3 regions of the Peribacillus sp. NJ4 genome follow, and region 3 is predicted to be linked to each of the others. Evidence: riboswitches for the same ligand, from Rfam matches in the RefSeq annotation. Region 3 holds a riboswitch; each other region holds the start of a gene.
The links. A riboswitch is a leader RNA that binds a small molecule or an ion and turns the genes downstream of it on or off. The one in region 3 is predicted to bind thiamine pyrophosphate.
Positions count from the first base shown of each region.

Region 1: it holds a riboswitch for thiamine pyrophosphate, as region 3 does, so the genes downstream of both, QUF94_RS07760 (ABC transporter substrate-binding protein) here and tenA (thiaminase II) in region 3, are expected to answer to the same signal.
Region 2: it holds a riboswitch for thiamine pyrophosphate, as region 3 does, so the genes downstream of both, thiC (phosphomethylpyrimidine synthase ThiC) here and tenA (thiaminase II) in region 3, are expected to answer to the same signal.

Region 1 is NZ_JAUCFQ010000001.1:1,541,615-1,549,400, forward strand. It holds gene QUF94_RS07745 (amidohydrolase) at 1-67, shown strand, start outside; gene rarD (EamA family transporter RarD) at 149-1,078, shown strand; gene QUF94_RS07755 (protein-glutamine gamma-glutamyltransferase) at 1,170-1,997, opposite strand; TPP riboswitch at 2,317-2,426, shown strand; gene QUF94_RS07760 (ABC transporter substrate-binding protein) at 2,548-3,552, shown strand; gene QUF94_RS07765 (thiamine-binding protein) at 3,564-3,845, shown strand; gene QUF94_RS07770 (ABC transporter permease) at 3,842-4,624, shown strand; gene QUF94_RS07775 (ABC transporter ATP-binding protein) at 4,608-5,351, shown strand; gene QUF94_RS07780 (TatD family hydrolase) at 5,370-6,140, shown strand; gene QUF94_RS07785 (NAD kinase) at 6,176-6,976, opposite strand; gene sppA (signal peptide peptidase SppA) at 7,463-7,786, shown strand, end outside.
Region 2 is NZ_JAUCFQ010000001.1:4,595,662-4,603,447, reverse strand. It holds gene QUF94_RS22895 (glycerophosphodiester phosphodiesterase) at 1-893, shown strand, start outside; partial or broken gene QUF94_RS22890 (zinc-dependent alcohol dehydrogenase) at 1,069-2,197, shown strand; gene QUF94_RS22885 (hypothetical protein) at 2,378-2,830, shown strand; gene QUF94_RS22880 (histidine phosphatase family protein) at 3,213-3,746, shown strand; gene QUF94_RS22875 (HAD family hydrolase) at 3,930-4,712, shown strand; TPP riboswitch at 4,823-4,937, shown strand; gene thiC (phosphomethylpyrimidine synthase ThiC) at 5,071-6,852, shown strand; partial or broken gene QUF94_RS22865 (DUF3231 family protein) at 7,150-7,644, opposite strand; gene QUF94_RS22860 (hypothetical protein) at 7,729-7,786, opposite strand, start outside.
Region 3 is NZ_JAUCFQ010000001.1:4,028,867-4,036,652, reverse strand. It holds gene QUF94_RS20070 (aldehyde dehydrogenase family protein) at 1-411, opposite strand, end outside; gene QUF94_RS20065 (MFS transporter) at 683-1,888, shown strand; gene thiE (thiamine phosphate synthase) at 1,927-2,559, opposite strand; gene thiM (hydroxyethylthiazole kinase) at 2,540-3,355, opposite strand; gene thiD (bifunctional hydroxymethylpyrimidine kinase/phosphomethylpyrimidine kinase) at 3,352-4,158, opposite strand; gene thiW (energy coupling factor transporter S component ThiW) at 4,127-4,648, opposite strand; gene tenA (thiaminase II) at 4,661-5,350, opposite strand; TPP riboswitch at 5,446-5,550, opposite strand; SAM riboswitch class I at 5,710-5,814, shown strand; gene QUF94_RS20035 (Fur-regulated basic protein FbpA) at 5,992-6,180, shown strand; gene QUF94_RS20030 (aspartyl-phosphate phosphatase Spo0E family protein) at 6,441-6,635, shown strand; gene QUF94_RS20025 (GNAT family N-acetyltransferase) at 6,709-7,215, opposite strand; gene QUF94_RS20020 (DUF459 domain-containing protein) at 7,431-7,786, shown strand, end outside.

The DNA.
Region 1 (7,786 bases), 2.5 Mb from region 3:
TGATCTCCTAAAAGCTGAGGCGGTCATGACGGTCATCGATGACAGAATCATGTATGATAATAATTAACGGTTGCAAAAAAAGAAATGGATATACAAAATAGTTAAATGGAATTCGGTTAAAGGAATGTAAATGGAAAGAAGGCAGGTTATGAAAGTGGATGAACAAAAAGAAGGGGCGATCTATGCAGCCCTTTCTTACATGATGTGGGGAGTCGTGCCGATTTACTGGAAGTTCCTACAGGGAGTCGGTGCTACGGAAATTTTAGCTCAGAGGGTATTATGGTCTTTCGTTTTCATGTTGGTTTTATTGATGTTCATGAAAAAATGGCAAGCGTTTCTTGATTATGTCAAAATCATTTTGCGAAATCCCAAACTCTTTGCAGCATTACTAACGGCGTCACTGCTCGTTACTGCTAATTGGGGTGTGTTCATCTGGGCCGTTAACTCAGGACGGATCCTCGACACGAGCCTTGGATATTATATCAACCCGCTAGTCAGTGTACTATTGGGTGTGATAGTCTTAAAAGAAAAATTGAGCGGAGCACAAATCATATCGTTCCTGCTTGCAGGAATCGGAGTCTTGATCCTTGGCATTCATTTCGGTACGATCCCGTGGGTCTCTCTTGTTTTGGCCATGACCTTTGGATTATATGGTCTGGCAAAAAAAATGATCAAGGCCGAGTCGGCGATCGGGCTGACGCTCGAAACGATGATGGTAACGCCTCTGGCCCTGGGTTACCTGATATACTTGATGAACCAATCAGAAATGCAATTCTTTACAGCGGGAAGCACAAGCTTGCTGTTGGTGGGCGGTGGGATTGTCACGGCCTTGCCACTTTTATATTTTGCAAAAGGGGCGGAGAAGATCCCGTTATCGATGCTGGGAATTTTTCAGTATATCGCTCCGACCTTATCCTTATTGATCGGGGTATTCGTCTATCATGAAAGTTTTACCAAAGCGCATCTTTTAGCGTTTTTATTCATATGGTCAGCCTTGGCGGTTTATACGCTATCCATTACGAAATGGGGTCAGGCAAGTGCCCGAAGGTTTAAAGGCAAAGGGAATATTGGTGCGTGAATAAGAAAAAATGCTTGGGAGATCTCTCCCAAGCATTTTTTTATGCCGGTATATAATAAAACGGTTTTACGGCATAGGGGAAATGCCAGGGTCATGAAAGGTAAATCTTCGGACCTATTTCAGAAACAATACAATTGGAAAGGCTGACAGGACTGTGAACGGGCATTGCACGAGGGTTATTTTCCAGGAATTGGCTATAGAAGGAACTATCCAAGTTAATGATATGCGTTGTCAGGAATGCCGATATGGTGGCGTTCGGCTTTCTATTGCTATTTAATTCATCGATGATTCCCTGTGCAGTGGTAATCCCGATCCCGTGTCCATAAAAGAGGTTGTTCCCTAATAATATGGCATTTTCACCTTGCCATTCAGGAGTTTCCAAGTCGTGATCAGGGTTTTCGAAGTAAACGCAATCCCCTGGTAAATAATCCGTTCCTTGATGAATATCAAGAGCCATATTGCTTGGAGGGCGAAAGTTATATAGAAATACGTTTGAAAAAAGATAGTCAAAATTCCTAGGACCGATTAAATCCAAAATGGCCTTTAAAAAAGTGACGACTATCGCTGTACCGCATTCGAAGGCGTAAAGCCTTCCATTCAAGAAAATGTCCAGGAGTGCGGCATGAGGGGGAATCCCTGGCTGAAGGGTAAATGTGCCATCCTTTGAAACGCGCCAATATTGTTCATTGCTTGCCGATTCATCAAGCGTGGAAAATTCTGGACTGCTTTTATCTAACGAAATGGCGGCCTCGATGACTCGGTGCCTCAGTTGTATATCGAAATTAAGGTATCCGAAGTTCCGGTATTCAAAAACGTTAGAATCTTCCGCCAGCAATTGGAGAATTTCAAGCGATGTATCAGATGCTACACCTGGTTGGATTTGACTGACATCTAACCATTTGTGATTAATCTTTATCATGATCATATCCACCTTTTGTTTATGAAATGAAGGGTTTATAAAACCAGTACACAAAAAAGTCTACAGGTAATGCTCATTATATGAATGCATGCAAAGAAATGACCATTTGGAGCATTTCAGGCATCATGGCAACCGAGAATGATTGGTATGGCAAGAGGGATGATCATTTTGCTTACAATGATTATCATTTTCCAAAAAGATGTTTTGGTGGCTGTGCTAAACATTTAGGAGGAATACCTTTCCAATTAGGGAGAAGGAGCAAATTAGTATTCCCTTTTCTGAATGAATTGATATAATGAGAGAGAAAAGTTCATATGTGCGAGAAATGTAGGGGGGCCAGTAAAGCTGGCTGAGATTGCGTCCTTTAGATGCTGACTCTTTGAACCTGATCTGGATGATGCCAGCGGAGGGAACATATTATTACTGACTTTCTGTTTTGTATGTTAACGTCCGAATTCATCTTCGGGCGTTTTTTGTATTTTTATAGACCCTGGCGCCCCATTATGGTTCCGGCATATGGATCTTATATGATGTGTAGGAGGATAATAACTTGAATAAATTTTTACCACTGTTGACTTCGTTGTACCTTTTGGCTGGATGCGGTGCAGGCGGAACTAATGAAAAAGAAGAAGCATCTAAAAATGAAGGCAATAAAGAATTAAAAAAGGTATCGGTCGTGCTCGATTGGACACCGAATACAAACCATACAGGTTTGTATGTAGCCAAGGAAAAAGGATATTTTAAAGAACAAGGTCTGGATGTGGATATTATCATGCCAGGTGAAGCTGGAGCTGATAAGCTTGTCGCTTCAGGGAAATCCGAATTTGGCGTGGGCTACCAGGAGGGCATTACGCAGGCCCGCGTGCAAGGCGTCCCGATTGTTTCGGTAGCTGCTGTTATCCAGCACAATACATCTGGATTTGCTTCACCTGAGGCAAAAAACATTAAAACACCCAAGGATTTTGAAGGGAAAACATATGGTGGCTGGGGGTCTCCGGTTGAAAAGGCCATCATTGATTCACTCATGAAAGAAGAAAATGCGGATGTAAATAAAGTGGATATAGTGAATACAGGAGACACGGATTTTTTCACTTCGGTTAAAAGGGATATAGATTTTGCCTGGATATATTATGGGTGGACAGGTATTGAGGCTGAGTTGCGAAATGAAAAGCTTAATATGGTTTACTTAACCGAATACTCGGATAAGCTCGATTACTATACACCTGTTTTGACAACGAATGAAAAGATGATAAAAGAGGATCCCGAGACTGTTAAAGCATTCGTTCATGCAGCTTCGAAAGGGTACCAGTTTGCGATAAAGAACCCTGGTGATGCAGCAGACATGCTAATTAAGTCTGCCCCGGATCTTGATGCAAAACTAGTGAAGAAAAGCCAGGAGTGGCTTGCAGCTAAGTATCAGGATGATGCTCCGCGTTGGGGTGAACAAAAGCTTGAAATTTGGAAGAATTACAGTGATTGGATGACGGAAAATAAGCTTCTTGAAGGTGATTTCAATCCTGAAAAAGCATTTACCAATGAATTTTTACCAAAATAGGAGGAAATACAATGGCCAATTCATTAATTAGTATACAAATCATTCCTAAAGGGGATGTCATCCCTTTGGTCGACGAAGCAATCAAGATCATTGATGAATCAGGTGTCAAGTATGAGGTTCACCCGCTTGAAACGACAATGGAGGGTGAGCTTTCCGAACTTTTTGCCGTGATAGAAAAAATGAATGTAAGAATGATTGAATTAGGCTCGCCGAATGTCATATCCCAAGTGAAAATATTATTTCAGCCGAGCGGAATTACGATGGATACGTTAACGGAGAAATATCGGGCATGACCGGAAGGGGAATTTGGAAGAAGGGGGCTCCCTTCTTTCTTTTATTATTGTTGCTGATAATATGGGAGTCAGTGACAGTCTTATTAAAGGTTGAAAAATGGCTGCTTCCCGCTCCGTCGGCCATTTTCATTGAAGGAATTGAGTCGTCCCAGAATCTTTTTGGTCACCTTACATCAACAACTGAGCTTGCGTTATCGGGTTTTTTTATTGGAAGCTGCATTGGATTATTAATCGCGGCAATCCTACATCTGTTTCCAGGCGTGAAGGACGCGGTTTACCCTCTGCTCATACTATCACAAAATATACCTATCATAGTTTTGGCACCGCTTTTAGTAATTTGGTTTGGCTTTGGCATGATGCCTAAGTTAATCGTCATTTCGCTAGTATGTTTTTTTCCGGTTGCGGTTGCTTCATTGGACGGTTTTCGCCAGACACCATACGAACTCAAGCATTATTTCAAGATGATGGGAGCGGGAAAAAACCAGTTATTTTGGAAGCTTGAACTTCCTCACTCGATCCCGTTCATTTTCTCGGGCCTGAAAATTTCGGCCACCTATAGTGTAATGGGTGCGGTTATTTCGGAATGGCTTGGGGCAAAGTCGGGGATTGGTGTTTATATGACGCTCGCTTCCTCTGCGTTCAGGACAGATCGGGTGTTTGTTGCCATTTTCATCATTATGGGAATGAGCTTGCTCTTTTTTGGGATCATCACCTTCCTCGAGAAACACTTAGTTTCATGGAAGATAAAGGAGGGTGCAAAGGATGAAGCTGGAAATTAAAGATGTCTCCTATTCTTTCGATGGTAAACAGAATATTTTAGAGAATATGGATTTCCATGTGGGAGATGGGGAATTTGTCACAATCCTTGGGCCATCCGGCAGTGGTAAAAGTACATTGTTCCACTTGATAGGCGGTATTTTGAAGCCGGATCATGGCAACATTTCGCTGGACGGTAAAAAGATAAATGGCTTAAAGGGCCATATAAGCTATATGCCGCAGCAGCCTTCCCTTTTACCTTGGAGAACGGTATTGGAAAATGTTTTGCTTGGAAGCGAGCTTGCTGGGATCAGAGATAAAGAAAAGGCAAAAGCCCTTTTGGTGAAAGCTGGATTAGCAGAGTACGAGAAAGCATATCCGCATGAATTATCTGGAGGCATGAAGCAAAGGGCCGCATTCATTCGGAGTATCTTAAGTCAACAGGACTTGATGTGCCTGGACGAACCCTTTTCTGCCTTGGATGAACTGACAAGATTGCAAATGCAAAAATGGCTGCTGTCCGTTTGGGAAGAAAATCGGAGGTCGGTGCTTTTTGTTACGCATAGCATCGATGAAGCCGTTTTCCTTTCAGATAGAATATATGTGTTATCAGCAAAACCCGCTGCTGTCATCAAAGAAGTGGCAGTGCCATTTCCAAGGCCAAGAAGTGAAGAACAGCTGCTTAGTGATGAATTTTTCCATTTGAAGAGAGAATTATATGCAGCACTAAAGCCAACTGTTTCGACTTAATTAAGGAGGCGACTAAACTTGAGAATCATCGACAGCCATATCCATTTGGATAGGTATGAAGAAAGTGAGCAGAAGCAGATTCTAACTGATATGGACAAGGTTCATGTGGAATCGTTACTGACTGTTTCCATGAATTTGACCTCTTCCATTAACAATTATCAGCTTTCACGCAAAGATTCACGAATTAAGCCTGCCTTCGGTTTTCATCCAGAGCAGCCCCTCCCGAGTAATGAAGAAGTGGACGAATTATTGAACTGGATAAGGGTGCATGTGCACAATATGTTTGCTATAGGTGAGGTTGGGCTGCCCTATTACTTAAGGCAGGAAAATCCCGATATTGATCACTCAGCGTATATAGAGATACTGGAGAGGTTCCTGGCTTTAGCTAAAGAGGTTGAAAAGCCGGTTATTCTTCATGCCGTCCATGATGATGCACCTATCGTTTGCGATCTTTTGGAAAAACATCAAATCACAAAGGCACACTTTCATTGGTTTAAAGGTGATATCCGGACAATCGAACGAATGGCCGAAAAGGGCTACAGCATTTCGATTACACCTGATGTTTGTTATGAGAGGGAAATACAGGAATTGGTTTCGGCATACCCACTTAAGCTGATGATGATTGAAACGGATGGCCCATGGCCGTTTGAAGGAGTTTTCAAAGGTAAATGGACCCATCCCGGCATGATGCATGACAGTGTGCGTCAAATCGCTTCGGTTAAAAGATTGCCTGTTGAGGATGTCTATGAAATCCTTTATCAAAATACCAAAGATTTTTATCATATATAAAGGTACCGGATATCATATCCGGTACCTTTAGTTCGTTATAGAAAGGTCCTTTTAACCTTTTCCCAAAAGGAATTGTCTTTTAGCTTGACGGTCTTGATGACTTTACCGCTTAACCGGACCTTTACCTTTTCGACATGGTTGATGCTTAATGCTTCATTGTCCATTCCGATGATCGGATAGCTTGGCCCGTTTTGTTCAAGGTGGACGGTCAACGTCTTGTCTCCGCTCAGGATGAATGAAGAACCCAGGGTCCGATAGGTATTGTTATTGATGGAAGCAAGCTCACTCACTTGAAAGCAAGGGAGAAGGGGATCCACAACGGCCCCATTGACCGATTTATTATAGGCGGTGCTTCCGGTCGGAGTCGCAATGATGATACCGTCCCCGCGAAAAGTTTCAAAATGGAGTTGATCAATGAAAATATCCATGATGAACGTTTTGGTGATGGAAGACCGGATACTTAGTTCATTGAGGGCATAAAAGGAGGGCTGATCGTCCAATTGGATTTCGATGGTTGGATATTTACGCACCTCGATTTGCTCTCTTGTCATGGCATCGATCATTTTATCCGTGTCTTCCAAGTGGAAATCGCAATACATATTCAAGTTGCCTGTGGTGGAAATACCCGCATATAAACAGTCATCCCTGAATCCAGTTTTACGGGCTGCCTGTAAGAATGTGCCGTCATCACCGATGCTAACGATGATATTCGCTTTTGTGAAATCTTGGATGACTTCATACGAATGTTGCTTCGCCAAGCCTGATAAGTATTCGACCTTGTTAAGCATCTCTGCATTCGGAGCATGGAAAAAATAAATATTCCTTCGAGTGTTCATCATGTTCCCCCCTAGTATGAATAGTGATGAAAAGGCTTACTTTTTCCGCGACAAAGGAAAGCGAAAGTACAAAAGCGGCTACACTTCGTACACGTTTATGTGATTTATTTTAGCATGAATAAAGCACTTTTGTTATTCCTTTGAGGAAGGGTATCGAAAAGAAAGAATGTACACTCTTGCATGAATAAACGATGCTATTTTTTTTTTTTTTTTTCATGAGGGAGCAAACTTTTCTGCATCTATGAATTGTAACTTGAAAATAATATTTTTTCGCTGTATATAATGTTTCCCCCTAGAATGTGCAGTGATGAAAGGTCTTACTTTTTCCTGTTTAGGTAAATGCAGATCATGCAAAATGCACCAATTCATTTCCAATTTGAGGATTATTTGCTACAATTTTATATGTCTTGTTTTATCATGGAATGAAACATTTTTGTATGCAGTTCGTATGGTAAGAAGGATACATATATTTAAGGGGGAAAACAGATGAATGGAAAGCGTTGGGCAGCACTTGGAATTGCAGCCGTTTTATTTTTTGTTTCCATTGCTGTAGGGGTGTCTACGACTCTATTTACAGCGGATACGGAAAATATCATTGATGGATTATTTGCTTCCGAAAGTGCATTTTACGAGGAAGTCATAGAAGGCGATGATTTAACTAATGTCATTGCCGTATTTGATGTAGAGGGCACGATTCAAGATACAGGAGAAGCTTCATTACTGAGTTCGACAACATATAATCACCGTGCCTTCATGGATAAGTTGAAGATGGCAGAGGAAAATGATGATATCAAAGGAATCATACTAAGG
Region 2 (7,786 bases), 570 kb from region 3:
TATGTATGATGAGTGCGGCCTTTATATTGCAGGCTACTTCCATGGGGGCATCAGCAGCAAATGAAAATCATTCGAATTCATCTATTTATGAGAAGAAAATCGTGAATATCGCGCATCGAGGAGCTTCCGGTCATGCACCTGAACATACCATTCCCGCTTATCAATTGGGGGAACAAATGGAAGGCGACTACATAGAAATCGATCTTCAGATGACCAAGGATGGAAGATTGATAGCGATGCATGATGAAAAGGTTGATCGCACAACGAATGGTACAGGTCTGGTGAAGGATTTAACTCTGGCAGAAGTCAAAAAACTGGATGCCGGTACATGGTTCAATGAAAAATATCCGCAATTGGCAAAAAAGAAATATGAAGGGTTAACGGTACCCACTCTTGAAGAAGTCTTTAAGAAATTCGGCAGGCAGGCCAATTACTACATTGAAACAAAGTCCCCTGATGTATATCCAGGAATGGAAGAAGAACTTCTGAAGGTTTTGAAAGATTATAAAATGGTAGATTCAAAGGGCCGTACCAAAAATGTACTTATACAATCGTTCAGTAAAGAAAGCCTTATGAAGGTTCATGAAATGAATCAAAAGTTACCGCTTGTGCAACTTTTTTCTTATAAGAACCAAGCAACCATTTCCGATGAAGAATTGGAATCCATTAAGGAATATGCCATTGGAGTTGGCCCGAACTTCAGTAAGGTTGACGGACAATATGTGAAGATGGTTCGCAACCATGACCTCCAATTCCATCCATATACAGTAAATGAAAGAGCGGATATGAAAAAGGCTCTTGAATGGGGTGCAACTGGGTTGTTTACGAATTATCCCGATGTATTTAACGAGGTACTAAGAGAGTATAAGCATAATAAAAATGGAAATTTATAAGGTTACTAAATAAGTGTTTCATAGGTGAGTCCCGGTTTTCCGGGGCTTTTTTTGTATGATCCGGATTCAACTTAAGAAGGTTTTTTATTTCTTGGGAAAATCAGGTGTTGCTAGCTTAGTAGTCTTTTTTTGGCGGGTATATCAATTGTATTAAGAATATTTTAGGAGGTTGATTATGAAGGCTGTAACTTTCCAAGGTGCAAAAGATATTCAGGTAAAACAAGTTGAAGATCCGAAACTTCAGCAAAAGGATGATATCATCGTCCGAGTGACTTCAACGGCGATTTGCGGATCCGATCTCCATATATATCAGGGCGCTTTGCCTACGCATAAAGATTATGTCATTGGTCATGAACCGATGGGAATCGTTGAAGAAGTGTGTCCTGAAGAAAGTGAAAAAAGGGGACAGGGCTGTCCTGCCTTTCAACATTTCTTGTGGACATTGTTATTATTGTGAACATGATATGGAGAGTCAATGTGACAATTTCAACCCCAATGAAGCGGTCGATACTGGAGGATACTTTGGTTTTACGGAACGATATGGGAACTATCCAGGAGGACAGGCGGAATATTAAAGGGTCCCTTATGGGAACATCATGCCGTTTGTCATCCCAGAGTCATGTGAACTTGAAGATGAGGCGCTTCTGTTCATGTCCGATGTGCTGCCAACCGCTTATTGGAGTGTAGAGAACGCAGGCATCAAGGAAGATGATACGGTAGCGGTACTGGGCTGTGGGCCAATTGGCTTGATGGCCCAGAAGTTCATTGGATGAAGGGCGCAAAAAGGGTCATTGCCATCGACAACTTATCGGCTCAATAAGGTAAAACAGATGAATAGGGTTGAAGCGTATAACTTCGATGAGTATAACGATATGGGCGGCTATATTAAGGAAATCACTTCAGGCGGGGCGGATGTCATCATTGATTGTGTGGGAATGGATGGCAAGAAATCGACGATTGAGGCGATTGAGCAAAAGTTGAAACTTCAGGGTGGAACGTTAAGTGCGATCGAAATTGCCATTAACGCCGTGCGTAAATTCGGCACGATCCAACTGACTGGCGTATATGGGTCCAAATATAATATGTTCCCGTTAGGCAATTTATTTGAAAGGAACATTAACATAAAAATGGGACAAGCACCGGTCATACACTATATGCCAAAGCTTTTTGATAAAATCACAGCTGGGGAGTTCGACCCGACGGAAATCATATCCCATAGAGTTCCTCTCGAAAAAGCGAATGAAGCATATCAAATCTTTAATGATCACGAAGATGAATGTATTAAAGTCGTGCTAAAACCATAATAAGAAGTTGGCGAAATCCAATGCATGGAGCTGCATTGGATTTCTTTGTTAGGCTCGTTTCGGAGAAAGAAGAGTTGGCATTCAAAATGAACTCCGATGCCAAGTGATCTTGACTTAGGGTTTTTGGTAAGGAAATGAAGGATTTATATTATAATGATAATGACAAAGGAGGATGTTCAGATGGTATATAATTCGGCAGCGGAACTTTGTGAAGGGTTTGGGTATCCCCCCGTTCACGTTAAAATGATGATAGAGATCATAGATAAGAGATTGGGACCTGTAAAGGCGGAAGCAGAGATTGCCATCAAGCCTGTTAAGTCAAAGGAATATCTAGAAGTATTGGTGGAAGAACTTGAATCGGAGCATATCTTTGCTGAAGAAAATGGCAGTATCTATGGCAGCTTCGGCATCGATCAAAGCATCCAGATTTATGATGAAGTCCTGACTACCATACCGTTCGATGAGTTAATCGGAAATGAAAATTGGAAAGAGACAGTGGAGGAATCCATCACTTTGGATAAGCTAAAGGAACAATTGGGAAAATCCCTCAATGATTATCAATTCAGTGATTTGAGCGGGAAATATAAATTCAGGAAGAGATGTACGATAACAGAACTTCAATTCATAGGGTAACGACATATGGAGAAGGCAAAATGCTTTCTCTTTTTTTGATAATTTCAGATAGAGTCTGGCCATGATATTTTTCCCTTTAATAATTGCTACTACCCTGTCACATCTTCCATGAACTCGTAAGGGAAAGTCGTTTCTTGTTTTTTACGTTTGTTAGTTAAAGTGAAGAAAGGGTATTAAAAAAGCATAGGGATAAACGCTTGGTTATAGCATGTGACGGGACCACTTCTGCAGGACCATTTTCAGCAGTGACCGAATCTGTAAGATTGTTAAAAACACATACTCGCAAGTGCAATTCAGTATGGTTCATGGTTTTCACATACCTGTTTTTGTATATGATAAGCCAAAAAGAAACTTATATTTAAAAAGATAAAAAGGAGAATATATGAAAATTGGTTTGGTACGGCATTTTAAGGTTGCACATGAATTCCCTACTGGGAAATCTGTGACGGCGGATGATATGAAGCAATGGTTTGAGGACTATGATGCAGCGGATATTATTTATGGAACGACTTTATTTGGCGTGGAGGAATGGCAGGAATGTTATTGCAGTGATATGTCGAGAGCTGTCAAGACAGCGGAACATATCTATCCAGGTAAGGTTCATCGGATGGAGGAGCTGCGGGAAATACCTTCTCCCCCTCTTAAAGGAAAAGTGAAGCTGCCGTTCATCCTTTGGGCCATCTGGATTCGATGCTGCTCGATGTTCAACAGGCAGACAAGGGCGGAAATTAAGATCGCTGAACAAAGGATCAATAAAGTATTGGATGAAATCTTTACAAAGGGGGATAGGGATGTTCTGATCGTGAGTCATGCCGCCCTCATGATATATATGAGGAAAGAGTTGATCCGACGGGGGTTCACCGGTCCAAAATTCAAGATTGCAAGTAATGGAAAGCTGTATGTATTCGAAAGATGATAAGTGAATAAATATAGGGTTTTCCATCAGAAAAGGTAAGTCTGATGTCCATCATACATTTTGCTGATTTAAAGAAAGATGCAGGGATTTTCCGAATAATTATTCTTTTTCCATTGGTTGTGGTTTATTATTGTAATAGTGTAATTTTTACGAATTCAATAATAGGGAAAGAGGGTGGACATTTTGGTGAAGGCAGTTTTTTTTGATTTAGATGATACATTACTATGGGATCAGAAAAGTGTAAAAGAGGCTTTTGTTTCTACATGCGAAGTGGCTAAGGAGAAATATGATTTGAATGTCGACGAGTTTGAAGAAGCTGTGCGGAAGGAAGCGCGTGAGCTTTATTCTTCTTACGACACATATGCATTTACTCAAATGATCGGTATCAACCCATTTGAGGGGCTATGGGGAAATTTTCAGGATGATCATGATGAATTCCGGAAGATGGCCGGGATTGCACCGGCTTATCGGAAAGAAGCTTGGACGAGAGGCTTAAAGGCATTAGGGATCGATGACCCGGAATTTGGGCTTGAACTGGCAGAACGTTTCCCGGCCGAGAGACGTAAAAAGCCATTTATTTATGAAGAATCATTCCGTGTGTTAGATGAATTAAAAGGGAAGTACAAATTGCTATTGCTTACGAACGGGTCTCCTGAACTGCAAAATACCAAACTTGAAATTACGCCTGAACTAGTTCCTTATTTCGACCAAATCGTCATTTCAGGTGCGTTTGGAAGAGGTAAACCGGATGCCTCCATTTTTGAGCATGCTTTGGAAATCATGGAGCTGGATAAGGATGAAGTATTGATGGTGGGCGATAATTTAATGACGGATATCCTTGGAGCGTCACGGGTAGGCATAAAGTCCGTTTGGATAAATCGCCATGATAAGGAACGGAATGAGGTGCTTCCAACCTATGAAATCAAGCATTTAGAGGAGCTTTTCCCAATCCTTGAGAGCCTGTAAAATTACTCTTCAAGTAACGAATTTTGGAGAGTTTGAATAAAATATTAGGTCTTTCAAATTATATACAGAATGAAAAGGGTGATATATAGTTACCTTGTAATCAATTAATTTATTTAGACTAGGGGTGTCCAATAAAAGTTGGGCTGAGAGAGAAGCGCTTAAGCTTCTTAACCCTCAGGACCTGATCTGGTTCATACCAGCGTGGGGAAGTTAGAATCTACTAAACAATGACCATTTCAATTGGTCATTTCTGTAGTCATACTAACGTTAGCCGGGTCTTAAATATGAGACCTGGCTTTTTCGTGCGAAATGGATTGGATTTTGTCCTTTTTAAATGAACTTAAAAAGGAGAAATGAAATCATGAGTAATTCAGTAAATGACATGAACGTTTCAATTATGTCCAGTTTTGCTGGGAGTAAAAAAGTGTATGTTGAGGGATCTAGACCTGATATTAAAGTACCTATGCGTGAAATTAAGCTAAGTCCGACTACAGGGGCATTCGGGGAAGAGGAGAATCTGCCTTTACGAGTTTATGACACAAGCGGTTTCTATACGGATTCAGAATATCCCATTGATATTCATAAAGGTCTTGCCCCGATTAGACGCAACTGGGTCCTGGAACGGGAAGACGTTGAAGAGTATGAAGGACGTGAAATAAAACCAGAAGATAATGGGTATAGAAAAGTGGATTCACAATCCAAAGTCGAAATATTTCCGGGATTGAAAAGAAAACCATTGCGTGCGATGGAAGGGCAAAACGTAACGCAGCTCCATTATGCCCGTAAAGGTATCGTTACCCCAGAAATGGAATTCATTTCGATCAGGGAAAATGTTGCCCCTGAGTTTGTAAGAGAAGAGGTAGCTAGCGGACGGGCGATCATTCCGGCAAATATTAACCATCCTGAAAGTGAGCCCATGATCATCGGACGGAATTTTCATGTGAAAATAAATGCGAATATCGGAAATTCAGCTGTTAGTTCATCGATCGAAGATGAAGTGGAAAAAATGACTTGGGCTACACGTTGGGGAGCCGACAACATAATGGATCTTTCCACCGGAAAGAATATTCACACGACCCGAGAATGGATTATCAGGAATTCACCTGTGCCAGTTGGAACTGTTCCGATATATCAAGCATTGGAAAAAGTGAATGGAGTCGCGGAAGATTTAAATTGGGAAGTTTTTAGGGATACATTAATCGAGCAGGCCGAGCAAGGTGTCGATTACTTTACCATACACGCTGGTGTGCTTTTGCGATATATCCCTTTAACAGCAAAGCGAGTTACGGGAATTGTTTCCCGAGGGGGCTCCATCATGGCACAATGGTGCTTGGCCCACCACCAAGAAAGCTTTCTCTATACTCACTTTGAAGAGATTTGTGAAATCATGAAGGCATATGATGTCTCTTTCTCATTAGGCGACGGCCTCCGTCCTGGATCCATTGCAGATGCAAACGATGAGGCTCAATTTGCTGAATTGGAAACATTGGGGGAACTGACGAAGATTGCATGGAAGCACGATGTTCAAGTCATGGTTGAGGGACCCGGTCACGTACCTATGCATTTGATTAAAGAAAATATGGATAAGCAGCTGGAAGTGTGTCAAGAAGCACCATTCTATACCCTGGGACCATTAACAACGGATATAGCACCTGGATACGATCATATTACTTCTGCAATTGGTGCTGCCATGATTGGATGGTTTGGAACTGCCATGCTTTGTTATGTGACACCGAAAGAGCATCTGGGACTTCCGAATAAAGAAGATGTTCGAGTAGGGGTCATTACCTATAAAATTGCAGCCCACGCAGCTGACCTTGCAAAAGGCCATCCGCATGCACAAAAACGGGATGATGCCCTTTCTAAGGCTAGATTCGAATTTCGTTGGAGAGATCAGTTCAATCTTTCTCTCGACCCTGAAAGGGCGGTTGAATATCACGATGAAACTCTACCGGCTGAAGGTGCCAAAACAGCCCATTTCTGTTCAATGTGCGGACCTAAATTCTGTAGTATGAGAATCTCACAGGACATCCGTGATTTGGCGAAAGAAAAGGGTCTGGGTTTTGAGTCGGTAATCGATGAAGGGCTTAAAGAAAAAGCCAATGAATTTAGGAAAACGGACGGAAAAATCTATCAATGATTCGGACGAGAGGGAGAATTCGATGAATCGGGTAACCCAGATAAAAGTTGAAATGAAACAGTTGGAAACTCAATTGGAACAGCTGAAAAGAGAGCTGAACATTTTTCGGGAGAATTGTAATCATGAATTTGTAAAAAATGATTATAGTCAAGAATGCACAAAGTGCCACTTAATCGAAAGTCTGCAATGGTAGTGATTCATTAATCGTCCTTTCAACCGAAATCAACTCCTTAATCATGTTGGAGATTCAGCCAACATGTTTAAGGGGATATTTCATCAATGTTTTACAAACTTGTTTTATTTTTGAAGAGGAGGAGGGATTCAACCATCCTTTTTCCTTATTTAATCTTAGGAAATCAGCACTCAATGCCGCTTTTTTGTATGGAATTGTGCAAACATTCCCGCAATATCTTCGCGGATGCATTGACCCATAATCTGGCTGCAAGCAACTAATCCTACACCAATATCAATGGATACTGAAGTGGAGATTTCAGGATCTTGAAGACGTGCCCCCACCGGAATATCCTCTAAATTAGCTTTAGGCCTTTCAGGTGGTGATGGAGGCAGTCCTACGTTATTTTCTTTTAATAATAATTCAATTTGGTCATTTTCCTGTTTACCTTGATTGATCACTTCTACAAGTAATTTATGTATGCCCTTATCACCAGTATGATTAAGCATGGTTTGATGACATGCAATCAAACCTTTTGTTGTTGTTAGAAATGCCCATGTTCCAAATACCTCACCATAATGCATAGGCTCTTCTTTTGGATTTCCGCTTAAAATCCCCATAATCATTATATATTTGTACTGCGTGAACGAATTTAAGTTGCCCTATACTTAATCATTTTTGAGATTATTTGAGGGCTTTTTATACTAACCTTTTATTCCTTGCAGCCATTCTTGATAACATTCATCACAGAGCATTTCATTT
Region 3 (7,786 bases):
CTTGGTGGACCAGCCAGCAAAATATCTCATATGTTCTATAGCTAAAGGTATGTCGGCATTGGTAGTTTCACTGATTGGTTTCCCATTATCCAACGTTTCCAATTGAGCAAGTTCAGTTTTATTTTCTTCCATTAAATCGGCAAGTTTATACATAAGCCTACTGCGTGCAGCCGCGCTCATCCTTGACCAAGGACCTTCATCGAATGCTTTGCGTGCAGCTTTGACGGCTAAGTCGATATCTTCTTTATCAGCTTCATAAACATCGGCAAGTTTTTGTCCTGTAGCAGGATTAGGAGTGGAGAAGGTTTTTTTTGAAGCACTTTCCACAAACTGACCATTAATATAGAGCTTTTTTGGTCCTGTTAAAAATTTTTGCAGCTTTCCACTTACTTCTAACGTTAGATTTGTCATAATTACCCTCCTGAATAAAATGATTAACTTGGGCAAAACATGATGACTTATTGATAACGCTATGATTTATGCCAATTTTTATAATAAATGAAAAAAAGGGAATATTCAATCTATAACATTCGACAGAATATCCAAGATTTCTTTATCATTTTAAAAATGAAGTATTTTTTTGTCATGACATGTGTAATTACTATAGCAAAAATGAAAGTTAATAGTTAAAATGAATAAGGATAAAATAACTAGAAGGTCTAAAGTTCATCAGGAGGAATATATGGGAAATAATGCGAAAACGATATCGCAGCGTAAATTACTTGGTGTTGCGGGTCTTGGATGGATGTTCGATGCACTTGATGTCGGTATGCTTTCTTTCATTATTGTTGCTTTGAAACAAGAATGGAACTTAACCAGTGAACAGGTTGGCTGGATTGGGAGCATTAACTCTATAGGTATGGCTGTTGGAGCCGTTTTCTTTGGTGCAATGGCTGACAAGGTCGGACGGAAGAATGTCTTTATCATTACTTTATTATTGTTTTCAATTGCAAGTGGCGTGTCTGCAGCAGTCAGTACACTCAGCTTGTTCTTGATATTGCGATTTTTGATTGGAATGGGACTCGGAGGAGAACTTCCGGTCGCCTCGACATTGGTCTCTGAAAGTGTTGAAGCTAGTAAAAGGGGAAGGGTCGTCGTTCTTCTTGAAAGTTTTTGGGCGGTTGGCTGGATATTGGCAGCACTCATTTCCTATTTCATCATTCCTGCTTATGGTTGGCGGGTTGCATTGTTATTGAGCGCCGTTCCCGCTTTATATGCACTGTATCTGCGCTTGAAACTGCCGGATTCACCGAAGTATACGGAACTTGAAAAAAAGCAGAGACCATCTGTATTAAGCAATATGAAAAGTGTCTGGAAAAAGGAATACTCCCGCCAGACCCTTGTACTGTGGATTCTGTGGTTTTCCGTGGTCTTTTCTTATTATGGGATGTTTTTATGGCTGCCAAGTGTGATGGTCCTAAAAGGATTCAGTATGATTCAAAGCTTTGAATATGTTTTGATCATGACGCTTGCACAGCTTCCAGGCTATTTTTCAGCTGCATGGCTGATAGAGAAGATGGGGCGTAAATTCGTTTTGATCACATACTTAATCGGAACGGCCATCAGTGCCTTTTTCTTTGGATCGGCAGAGGGGTTGGCACCACTGATAGTTTCTGGAATGTTCCTATCTTTCTTCAACCTAGGGGCATGGGGTGCGCTTTATGCGTATACACCTGAGCAGTATCCAACTGCAGTTCGTGGCACAGGTGCTGGTTTAGCTGCTGGCATCGGCAGGATTGGCGGTGTCCTGGGTCCATTGCTTGTAGGGTATTTAGTTGCTGCCGATACTCCGATTTCAACGATTTTCACCATATTTACGATTGCTATTCTAGTGGGGGCCGTTGCCGTAGCTTTTGGGAAGGAAACTAAGAATACCGTTTTGACATAAACATAAGGGAGGGGACTGAATTCAGTCCCCTCATTTCGTTATTTAAAGTCTTTTATTATTTTTAAAAGGAATTCGGAGGCAGTCTTCGGACTATCAGCATTCATGATGGCTGAAACGACTGCCGTTCCGGATAGCCCGCTATCAGAAAGCGAGGAAATGTTATCGGCAGTTATACCCCCGATGGCAACGGCGGGAATCGATACGCTGCGGCAAATTTCCTCCAGATCTTCAATTGCCATTAGCGTTGCATCTTGTTTGGTCTTCGTAGGGAAAACGGAACCGACTCCGATATAATCTGCTCCATTTCGTTCGGCTTCGATTGCTTCTTCAAGAGTGGAGACTGATACCCCGATAATCATATCGTCAGGAACCATTTGTTTGATGACAGGCAGTGGAAGGTCATCTTGCCCAATATGAATTCCGTCAGCTGCAACAGCAAGTGCTATATCTACCCGGTCGTTAATGATAAGGGGAATGGACAGCTCGTTCAATAACTGTTTTAATGCATAAGCTTTTTTATAAAAGGAAAGGGAGGAATTGTTTTTTTCTCTAAGTTGTACGATCGAGACTCCTCCTGAAACCGATTCTGTAATGATTTTGGTCAAATCTTCTATTGCTATGGACTCTTCCGTAACTAAATATAAGCTTAAATCAATTTTGGATTTCTTCATTTATTTTCACCTCATGCATCCAGGTTTCCTTATTCATTCTTGATATTGCATCGATTAATCTCACACGAAACGTGCCTGTTCCTTCATCTTCTTGAAGTTTTCCAGCAGCCAGTTCCCCTGAAATGCTCATGGTAGAGATACCGGCAACTGCAGCAGCATAGAAATCGTCCGTGACTCCGGAAAAGGTTCCGATAAGAGCAGTGGCCATGCATCCGGTACCTGTAACATTTGTTAAAAGGAGGTTCCCGTTGTCGATTATGGACGTATGTTTTCCATCACTAACAGCATCCTTCGCCCCGCTGACCACGACGACACTATTCAATTTATTTGCCGCTTGTGCAGCCAGCTCCGCATTGCTAATCGCAAGTTCCCCCGAATCCACCCCCCGTGTAACGATATCCCCACCCATCAATCGATGGATCTCACTCGCATTTCCGCGAATGATTTGGAAATTAACCTTACGTAGGAGTTCTGTGACTTGCTCTGTCCGATAGGCGGTGGCACCCACTCCCACCGGGTCCAAAATGACCGGGATATCCAGGGCATTTGCCGTCTTACCGGCAATCTCCATTGCTTCCAAGACTTTATCATCAATCGTACCGAAATTAAGGACCAATGCATCTGCTAATTTGACCATATCCGCCACTTCTCTTGGGCTCGATGTCATAACAGGCGAACCACCGATGGCAAGGGTGGCATTTGCACAGTCGTTGACCGTAACAAAGTTGGTGATTTGGTGAACGAGTGGTTTTCCTTCTCTTACCCTCACGAATAAATCGGCTGCAGGAACCTTCATATTAATTCACTCCGTTCTTTTTTTGAAAATGAATGAAAATGGTGGACAGGTCCATGACCCTTACCGATTGAAAAGCTATTACGAATGGCTTCAGAAATATAGATCTTGGCCTGTTCGATCGACTCCAGCAATGTCAGTCCATTTGCCAGGTTGGATGTAATGGCGGATGACAGGGTACAGCCTGTACCATGTGTGTTTTTTGTATGAATGCGTTCTCCCTTTATCCAGTGGAAGTCAGTCCCATCATAAAAGAGATCATTTGGATTTCCCGCTGCATGGCCCCCTTTAAGTAAAACGGCTTTAGGGCCCAGTTCTTGTATGGATATGCATGCCCTGTAAAAATCTTGTTTCGTTCGAATCGACAAGCCAGTAAGAACTTCCGCTTCTGGTACATTTGGGGTTGCAAGGGTTGCAAGCGGAAGCAATTCCGTTTTTAAGGCAGAGACGGCTTTTTCGTCGAGCAAATGGTGGCCGCTTTTGGAAATCATGACAGGATCAAGGATAACGATGTCAGGTAAGAATGTTTTAAGGGACGCAGCGACTGTTTCCACTATTTCTTTTGATCCAAGCATACCTATTTTTACTGCATTGACACGAATATCTTCAAAAATGGCTGCAATTTGATCCGAAATGATAGCTGTATCGATGGCCTGAATTGAACGCACTTCCATTGTATTTTGTGCGGTTACGGCTGTGATTGCTGACATTCCAAAGACCCCATGTGCAGAAAATGTTTTTAAATCAGCTTGTATTCCAGCACCGCCCCCTGAATCAGAGCCTGCGATGGTTAATGCTGTTTTCATAAAAAAACCCCTTCATATAATTATTTTTTAGAAGTATTTTAAGTAATATGAAAGCTAAAATCGCACCTGCGAATGAACTAAGCATAAAAGCTGGTAAAAAACCAAAAAGAGCAGCTTTTTCTCCCAATAGGAGGATTGCAAGTGGATAACAGGCTAGGGAACCGAAAATGCCGGTCCCGATCACTTCCCCTAAACAAGCGAATTTTAAGCTTTGTGTTTTTCGATATACGACGGCAGCCAAAAGTGCACCGATCATGCTGCCAGGAAAGGCGAAAATTGAACCGGTACCAGACATGTTTCTAATGATGGAAACTAAAAAAGCTTGTGTTACCGCATAAGCAGGTCCCAATAATACGGCTGTCAGGACATTTGCCAGATGTTGAATAGGAAAGACTTTTGCAAATCCGGCGGGGATGAAAATAAATGAACTGGTTAAAGTCGTTATAGCCGTAATCATGGCGGTCAATGTCAATTTCTTGATTGGATTCATCATATCAACGACCTACAGTGGCCAATCCTGCTCATTTTGAACCATATCCCAGAATAAATATTCATATCGGGAAGTCACCAAAAAGTGCTTTTCTAATCTAAGAAGTTCCTTTTCGGGCATGCCTTCAGTTAATTCTTCCAACAAAGCAATCAGCCACTTGTGTGCTTCACCGAATTCAGGAGATGAATATGACCTTATCCAATCAGAGTAGCGATTGTTTTCCAATGCTTCACCATTTTGTTCTTTCAATAGCAAACCGATCTCATAATAATCCCAAGCACATGGTAGGAGACAGGCTATCAGGTCTGCCAAAGTCCCATGCTGAGCTGCATTTAGCATGTAACCCGTATAGGCTAGAGTGGTTGGTGTGGGTTCTGTATCTTCCAATTCCTTGGAGCTGATTCCGAATTCTGAAGCATAATGCCGATGGATATCCATTTCAACTTGAAGGGTTTCATTTAAAATACTCGCAAACTTTGCCATGGTTTCGATATTATGAGCTTTGATGACACCTAAAGCAAAGAGCTTGGAATAATCCATGAGATAGATATAGTCCTGCTTCAGGTAATAGGCAAATTTCTTTTCAGGAAGTGTGCCGTTTCCAATTGCCTGGACAAAGGGATGTGAATGGTTCCTTTTCCAAATCTCTTTTGCCCGTCCATGAAGTCTATCACTGAATGTTTCTAATTTAGTATTCTCCATTGTTCATCCTCCTTTAGATGGATCCCCCTGTTTACACCCAATAAAAAAACCCGCTCCTGAATACGGAACGGGGTAGATGGATAAAGTCTGTAAATGGACGATATCATCCACTTCCCTCCGCCGGTATGAGCCGGTTCAGGTTCAAAGGGTCCGGAACTAATTCCATCTCAGTCTTAAAAAAGACTCCCCTAGTGGTGTGAATTGTATGTAATTACTGACATCATATCAGAAAGACAAGAAAATGCAACCCGTATTTGAAAGAGGGAATCCTTTATGGCTCAGGAAAAAAGGGAGATCCAGGTAATTGACATTTGATGATTATTGGGATAAAATCATGTCTACATCAATTATATATTGAATTCTTATCCAGAGAGGTGGAGGGACTTGGCCCAAAGAAACCTCGGCAGCAGACCCATTTTGGGAACTGTGCTAAATCCAACAAGCATATGCTTGGAAGATAAGAAGAGCCGTACGGACACTGTCAGCCTCTTCTTGAATTAGAAGAGGCTTTTATTTTTGCGGAATAACGTTTAGTGACATAATAATAAAGGTATATATAATTTGGTGAAAATCAAACCAGTTAATACAGTTTAGCTCAACTAGAAGCAGGCTTTATGATGACTAGGAAAGGAGCCATTTACATGGCGGAATTATTTAAGAGGATTGAACAGAGGAAGGCAAAGCTTATTGAAGAGTTATTGGCCAATGGAGTATACAAAACCTCTGATGAAAGGCACCTTTACGATGCCCCGTTAAAAGTACTTGAAGATGAATATAAGATTGTTATAAATAGACCTAATAACGAGTCTCCTTCGGAATGGATGACATAGTAAGCGATAGACTATATTTTGGGTTCGTGGGATAGGGATATGATGTAAGCATTCGCAATGTATCACACTTGTGGATGCTTTTTTTATTTAGGTTTATATATAGGATGTCACAAAATATACATAATTAGAGACTGAAATAGGCTTTTTGTCACATTTAACCTATGAAATAACACATTTAATTTCCGGAAAATAGTTGATTTTAACTACGAGTTTCATTATGATGAAAGTGTAAAAATATTGAAAAATTAGGAGGTGTTTATATGATTTGTCGGAAGGTAACTATAGAAAAAGTAGAAGAAAAGAGAGAGGAAATGATCAAATTGGCAGCAGTTTATGGTTTTACAAGTCTTCTAACTGTTCAAGCAAGTCAAGAATTGGATGCGCTGTTAAATGCGTTGACAAATAAAAGAGAATCTGAATATTTTTCCCTCCAGAGAGTATATAGGTATTTCTAAATTCACTATTTCGTCCTCGTTTAATCAGAGAAAAAAGCTACTACACAAGGCAATAGCTTTTAAATAAATATATTTAAATATCGACACGTTTACCAAGAATGATCAAATCTCGTTCAATGCCATCCAGCTCGGCAACTTGAGGTAAATGTGCCCATTTTTCAAACCCGAATTTGGAAAAAAGCTTCAGGCTTGGTGCATTGTGGGCAAAAATGAAACCTAATAGAGTCTTCACCCCTAATTTTGGGCTAACATCAATTGCCTTTTGAATCGAAATTTGTCCGATTCCTTTTCCCCGGAAATAATCATCAATATAAATGCTGATTTCAGCCGTGGAATTATAGGCCGGCCGCCCATAGAACGATTGAAAGCTCATCCATCCAGCAGTTTCCCCTTCTATAATAATGATAAATAGCGGTCGACTTTCTGAATCATGTTCCTCAAACCATGTAACCCTCGATTGTACGGATACAGGTTCCGTATCCGCCGTGACCATTCTTGAAGCAATTGTCGAATTATATATTTCAACGATCCTGGGTAAGTCCGATAGTTCTGCCTCTCTAAACTCTATGTGCTCTTCCATGATTTAAACTCCTATCTATATTCTATCTCCAGAATAAAGGGTATCGCCGGTTTTTTATTAAGGGACGGTGAATGAAACCCAATCCATTGAAAGTTTTATACTATCATACACTCTTTGCTCTTTATCTGACAATTCATTTTATATGTTAGGACTACAGATTTTTGGGTATTTAAAAGATTAAATACTTCATAGTAAATAGACAAAAGGAGAAGCAAATGAAAAAAATAGCAGGTTTATTAATTATTGTACTAATAATTTGTTTCGCGGCATATAAATTTCAAGCCTCGGAAGCGAAAGATGTACAAAGGGTGATGGCTTTTGGAGATTCGTTAACCTATGGAAAAGGGGATAAGGACGGGGAAGGATATGTAGACGGTCTGGAGGATGAATTGAATAATCCGGAATCGGAACAAAAAGTGAGTTTTTGGAATTACGGTATAAAAGGTCAGGAAACGGATGGGGTAATGAAGCAGCTTGATGATTACCGCATTAAAACGAAACTTGATAAAGCCGATACTTTCATCGTTTATATTGGAACGAATGACTTGATCAATAGTAACGGCGGGAACTT